2 regions of the Photobacterium sp. DNB22_13_2 genome follow, and region 1 is predicted to be linked to the other one. Evidence: predicted binding sites of a transcription regulator. Region 1 holds the regulator's gene; the other holds the start of a gene.
What was found. The regulator CRP, encoded in region 1, controls carbon source genes, mostly activating them, when cyclic AMP is high. The targets are predictions, from matches to a motif close to TGTGANNNNNNTCACA.
Positions count from the first base shown of each region.

Region 2: a site for CRP is predicted at 2,006-2,021, ahead of cdd (cytidine deaminase). Genes of this name have one in related genera too.

Region 1 is NZ_JBNNXU010000011.1:51,190-54,586, reverse strand. Features, by position in the region: gene astD (succinylglutamate-semialdehyde dehydrogenase) at 1-531, shown strand, start outside; gene ACVA58_RS16430 (2-oxoadipate dioxygenase/decarboxylase family protein) at 573-1,370, shown strand; gene ACVA58_RS16425 (hypothetical protein) at 1,464-1,652, opposite strand; gene crp (cAMP-activated global transcriptional regulator CRP) at 1,839-2,471, opposite strand; gene ACVA58_RS16415 (OsmC family protein) at 2,743-3,147, shown strand; gene ACVA58_RS16410 (phosphoribulokinase) at 3,307-3,397, opposite strand, start outside.
Region 2 is NZ_JBNNXU010000002.1:123,755-127,151, forward strand. Features, by position in the region: gene sbcB (exodeoxyribonuclease I) at 1-6, shown strand, start outside; gene ACVA58_RS03750 (winged helix-turn-helix domain-containing protein) at 221-766, shown strand; gene ACVA58_RS03755 (CidA/LrgA family protein) at 873-1,214, shown strand; gene ACVA58_RS03760 (CidB/LrgB family autolysis modulator) at 1,211-1,891, shown strand; gene cdd (cytidine deaminase) at 2,081-2,968, shown strand; gene ACVA58_RS03770 (DMT family transporter) at 3,103-3,397, shown strand, end outside.

The DNA.
Region 1 (3,397 bases):
GGTCAGTTTGATGAACCAGCACCGTTTATGGGGGCGCAAGTCTCGGTCCAGGCGGCTGACAACATTATTCAGGCCCAATCGCAATTGGCTGAGTTGGGCGGTGAGCTGTTGCTACCCGCGACCCGTGGTCAAGGGGCGATTGTTACCCCGGGGATCATCGAGGTCAGCCAGATTGTTGAGTTACCGGATGAAGAATACTTTGGCCCGCTTTTACAGGTCGCCCGTTACCACGAGTTGGATGAGGCAGTGGAGAAGGCCAATGATACCCGCTATGGTTTATCTGCAGGGTTGGTCTCGACCGATGATAGTGAGTGGCAGTATTTTATCGAACATATCCGTGCCGGGATTGTTAACCGCAATCGTCAGTTAACTGGGGCGAGTGGTGATGCACCATTCGGTGGGCCGGGGGCATCTGGTAACCTGCGGCCAAGCGCGTATTACGCGGCAGACTACTGTGCATACCCAATGGCATCGATGGAAGGTGAGCTGCCTGAGCTACCTGCTCAGCTTTCGCCGGGCATTACGCTTTAATTGCCGTCAATCATTCACCAGTCAAAGAGGATAGCGAGCACATGGAAAGGGTAGAGCAACTATTTGCCGGGTTATGGGAGGATTATATCCAGCGCCTATGCCCATCAGCCGCTCAGGTTCATGATCTGCTGACCGAAGAAGAGCCGCTGCTTAATGATCATATTGCGCTGCGAACATTTAACCTACCGAAGGTCGGGCTTGATCGACTGGCGGCGCCGTTCATTGCCATTGGCTACAAGCCGTGTGGCCGCTATCATTTCGAAGCCAAGAAATTATATGCCGAACATTTCGAGCATCCGAACCCATTGGCACCCAAAGTGTTTATCAGTGAGCTGATGGTGGGTCAGTTTAGCTCGCTGTTGCAGCAGACGGTCAGGGAACTGGTCGAACAGGTGCCTGAGCAGGCCATGCGAGATCCTGCCTTCCTCTATGGCGGGCGGTTGTGGGATCTGGACTATGCGACCTATGAGTTGCTGGCGGCAGAAAGCGAATATGCTGGCTGGTTAGCCGCCCATGGTTTTGGTGCCAACCACTTTACTGTTAGCCTGAACCAGCTGGAGCAGTTTACCGAGGTGGCTGAGGTCAATCACTTGCTGCGCCACAACGGGTTTGAGATCAACAGCGCTGGCGGTGATGTTAAAGGTAGCCCCGAGGTGATGCTTGAACAGTCATCGACCATGGCTGATAGAGTTGAGGTTGGGTTTCTCGATGGCGTTCATAGCATACCGGGCGGGTTCTATGAGTTTGCCAAGCGCTATCCGAAAGATGACGGTGAGCTGTATACCGGCTTTGTCGAGGCGTCGGCAGATAAGATCTTCGAAAGTACGGATGCCAGCTAAATCAGAGTAACCTGTCTGAAGTCAGGCGATCTAGTCTGCATAATGTAAGCGCCTGTGGCTAATGCGGTCACAGGCGTTTTCATGTGTCTGGATTTAGTGCTTGAGGCTATCGAGTGGATACCCCAGTTGGGACTCCGGTGTATGGCGTTTCACCTTCTCATGTTGCTCAAGGTAGTGGCGGCTGTCACTGAAACCTGTCAACTCAACGGTATCGGGTAGCGGCGAAATGACTCCACGCTGGATGTGGTGGGAGCGATGTGGTGAAAAGCGTTCGATGTCCATACCGGTATTCCATTACAGGTGATGAGGATTGATATGCACAATGTAGCACTAAGTTGCGTAGATACAAGAACAAAAAGAGTGATGGAGTAGACAGTAATGCCCTGTAAGTATGAAAGTGGGCGTGATGGGCAATAAAAAAAGCCGCATAGTGCGGCTTTTTGAGTATCTGTTAGTAAACTGGGTTGTTTAGCGTGTGCCGTAAACAACGATAGTTTTACCATGGGCAGAAATCAGGTTCTGCTCTTCTAGCATCTTCAAGATACGACCAACAGTCTCACGGGAACAACCAACGATCTGGCCGATTTCCTGACGGGTGATCTTGATTTGCATACCGTCTGGGTGAGTCATTGCATCTGGCTGTTTAGCCAGGTTCAATAGTGTCTGCGCGATACGGCCTGTTACATCCAGGAATGCCAAGTCACCGACTTTCTGGCTAGTCACCTGAAGGCGGCTTGCCATTTGCGCAGAAAGGCGCATCAGGATATCTGGGTTAACTTGGATAAGCTGGCGGAACTTCTTGAAAGAAATTTCTGCAACTTCACAAGGGGTCTTAGCTCGAACCCAAGCGGTACGCTCTTGGCCTTCTTCGAATAGGCCTAACTCACCGATGAAGTCACCTTGGTTTAGGTAAGACAGGATCATTTCCTTACCTTCTTCATCCTTGATCAGGACCGCAACAGAACCTTTTACGATGTAATAGAGCGTTTCCGCTTTTTCACCCGCATGGATCAAAGTACTCTTTGAAGGGTATTTATGAATGTGGCAATGGGAAAGAAACCACTCTAGAGTTGGATCTGTTTGAGGTTTACCTGGAACCATATTACTAACTTCCTCTGCGTTTGTTGCCCAACAACGACGTCCATTAAAAATGTGGCTGGGCCTAATCATAATTAGCTCGTCGTTTAGGATATTCAGTCAACCGCTGGGCTGCAAGCTCACGTGAATAATTAGTTCAGATTTTATCTTTTTTCGGCGCGCTTTTCTTGATATTGATCTATGTGAAATGGCCATTTTGTAGTCATAAGTGTGCACATGATCACACAGTTGCTAGATTGTGCCGAAACCCTCTATAAGTTGTAAGGAGAAACCAATGCAATCACGAGTGAAATGGGTCGAAAATATGACCTTTCTAGGGCAGTCAAATTCCGGCCACAGCGTGGTGATGGATGGCAATGGTGGCGAAAAAGCACCGAGCCCAATGGAGCTGGTACTGATGGCTGCGGGTGGGTGTAGTTCGGTAGATGTGGTGGATGGGCTTAAATCTGCCGGGCAGAAAATCACCGGTTGCGAAGCGCAAATCAATTCGGTTCGCCGCGAGCAGGCACCACGTATTTTTACCACCGCTAATTTGCATTTTGTGGTGACAGGTGAAAACCTGGATGAAGCCGTTGTGGCAAAAACTGTGGCCGACTCGTTGGAAAAATACTGCTCAGTGTGCCTTATGCTAGGTGAAGGGGTCGAGATGACTCACTCATATGAGGTGATAGAAGAGTAAGCGCTTGGAGACGGAATCCTAGTTCCTAGGAAAAGCAGGCAGAGCGAAAGAGCGCGATATTTTTTTAGGTCTTTAGGGGGGGCAGGACTCAGGACCCCATAAAACTCTAAGTAGCGAGTAGCTAATCAGCTCTCGCTACTTCATTTATATAACCTTGGACTATCCGATTTTCCCTGTATCAATCAGCTGTTGGATAAGTGGCCGCATGATCAATTCCATCGCAAAACTCATTTTTCCGCCGGGCACTACC
Region 2 (3,397 bases), on a different contig from region 1:
GTATAAATTACGACAGTTCATCGGTGCTTTATTGAACAGATAACTTACTGATATAGAAACATAAATTTACAGCCCCTTGCGCTCATCCAGACAAGGGGCTTTTTATCATCTATGATTCTTTGTTGTGAGATTGCGCAACTGGGCATGAGCACCAACACTAAATAGTGAAGGATTTTAAATTGTCATTCATGGATTCGAAGGGCGAATTGTAGTGATTGATATGACAACACAATCTTTAACACGCTGTTTTCGGTTCCCAGATGTCGACTTTGAGCCAGACGTACACTTGCTGGTTTGGCGAGACAAAACAGAAACACCGCTCACGTTGCATGAGTCTCGGTTACTCGAGGCACTTTGCTATTGTGCCGGTGAAGTGATCAGCCATGAGCAATTACACAATAAAACCTTCAGCCAACTTGATCCTTATGAAGACGGCACCGGTCAACACTACGATCTTAATAATGTACTCAAACCTTTAGCGGCAAAGCTCATCCTGCAGGAAAAAATGGCTATCCCGATCGAAGTGGTCCCCCATTATGGTTTTAGGGTGCCATTGCCTGAGAAAACCTGTCGACTGCCCCACGAACCAGAAAAAGCGGAAGATCAAGACCAAGCTCCCCCTCCGAGCCCAGACAATGAAGAGGACGAATTTAGCTCTGCCACCGAAGAGATAGTCAAAACCAGTACGGTGCATAAAATATCTGTCGCCATACTGGCATTAATCGCAGCGGGTATCATTACCGCGTCATTCCTCGATTATTTATGAAGAATTAACTCTTTTTGAAGCATTAAAGTCATGACAACTAAGTGTGGCTTAGATCACATTTATTTTGTATGATAAATGAGTTTCTTCTACCACCTCTGATGAGCTCATGGCATATCTACGATCTTTCTTTATTATTTTTGTCTGTCTATTGTTAGGCAAAGGCATTCAACACCTTACCGGTTTAGCCATCCCCGGTAGCATCATCGGCATGCTGATATTGTTCACCATTCTTTCTATGGGGCTTATTCCTGCCCACTGGGCAATGCAAGGCTGTCACCTTCTTATTCGCCATATGGCTTTATTGTTTGTCCCTGTTGGCATAGGGCTAATGAACTACCTCGACCTTCTTACCAATAACGCCCTTATCATCCTATTGAGCACTATTGGTAGTAGTGTGGTGGTCTTCGTCACCATAGGTTTGGCAACACATTATAAGGAAAAACAATGATCTGGCTGCTGACTACCTTGGTTGTGTTCTACACGGCCCGTTATATTTCCAAGCATATCCAGCATCCTATTGTTAATCCGCTTCTCATTTGCTTGCTGGTGATCATCCCGTTGTTAATATGGCTTGAAATTCCTTATGAAACCTATTTCGAGCAGAACAAATGGCTTAATGCTTTGCTTGAACCCGCAGTGGTTGCATTGGCTTTTCCTCTTTATGAGCAACTCAGTCAGATCCGCAAAAAATGGAAGGTGATTTTCTCTGTCTGTCTAATCGGTAGTTTGTTATCGATGATCACCGGTGCGGGCATCGCACTGATGCTAGGGGCTGATGCACAACTTACGGCATCAATTCTCCCTAAGTCAGTGACGACCCCTATCGCGATGGCCGTGGCAGAACAAGTTGGCGGACTCCCTTCAGTTGCCGCTATTATGGTTATTATTGCTGGGTTATTTGGTGCGGTATTGGGTTATCCCTTATTCCGCCTGATCGGTGTCAAAGCGCCAATCGCCAAGGGGCTAACCATGGGCACGGTCTCCCACGCATTGGGCACAGCAAAAGCGGCAGAAGAAAATTATCAGGAAGGCGCATTCAGCTCCTTGGCCTTGGTAATTTGTGGGGTGATCACATCGATTTTGGCCCCGCTATTGTTTCCACTCATCATGGCAGTATTTCGCTAAGATGTGCTAGTAATCGAATACAAAACTAAATAATTGATTATCTTCTATAATTTATTTATAACCTGTGTGACCCGACTCGCATTACTGCAAATGATGCAACGGTTGATTGTTAAGTGTGATCGAGATCACTCAATTATATAGTTACCAAGCCTACAATGTTTCTCCATACACAAGACGGAGTGAAAACTCATGCACACTAAAGTAATGGATGCTTTAGGCGCTCTACCCGCTGATCTGGCTTCTGCAATTAAACCTGTGCTAGAAGCTGAGAATTTCGATGCCACCTTAAACCCTGAGGTGTTTGCTCAGTTAATGTCGAAAACCAACATGACTGACAGTGAATTGCGTGTTGCATTACTTCCGCTTGCCGCTGCTTATTCTGTTGCACCTATCTCGAATTTCTATGTTGGCGCAATCGTCCGTGGTCAATCTGGCACGCTTTATTTCGGTGCCAACATGGAATTTGTCGGTGCTTGCCTTTCTCAAACGATTCACGCAGAACAATCCGCCATCAGCCATGCTTGGGTGAAAGGCGAAACCGGCATTTCTGATATTACCATTAATTACAGCCCTTGTGGCCACTGTCGCCAGTTCATGAACGAGCTAACAACAGCGAACGAATTGGTTGTTCAATTGCCAGAGCGTGCTGCAAAGTCACTGCAAGAGTACTTACCTGAATCTTTTGGTCCAGCCGACCTAAATGTAACTGATGCGCTACTGACTAAAGTTGATAATGGTATGGAAACTGAAGCATCAGAAGCCCTCATTCAGCAAGCTTGCCAAGCAGCTAACCGTGCGCATGCGCCTTACACCAAAAACTTCAGCGGTGTGGCACTGAAAGCAAAAGACGGTAAAACATTCATTGGTATGTACGCCGAGAATGCTGCCTTCAACCCTAGCCTTCCTCCGTTACAGGTGGCATTGGTTAACATGAACATGGCAGGTTACCCGCTTGCTGACATTGAAGAAGCGGCATTGGTTGAAAAAGCAGACAGCACAATCAGCCACCTCTCTGATACACAGACTACACTGGAAGCACTAAACCCTGATATTCCATTGTCTTATGTTGCTGCGTAAGCACAATGAAGATAAAAAACCGCCAATTGGCGGTTTTTTTGTATCTGTTGTCGCTTAGCGAACAGAAAGCGGTTTTCTCTTACCATGTGTAGGAGTATGATTTTCCAGATATAAACCCAATAAATATTAATTACATGTCTCATCAACACAACCCGGTTCAAGGGGCTAGCTGGATGGTCACTGCCGGCTTGGCTTTTGCTATAGTCAACAGCTTGGCACAGTACCTCAGTATGGTTTTACATCTTCCATCAACCACTGTTGCCCTATTCCAGTACTTCATTGCCTTAATTGCTATTTTCCCTTGGTTAAGAACCTTGGGTATTCGCAATGCACTGCGCACTCAACATTTTGGCCAACACTGTTTTCGCGTATTGCTAGCGGTAATCGGTATTCAACTGTGGCTTTGGGCGCTGGCCTATCCGGTGCCAA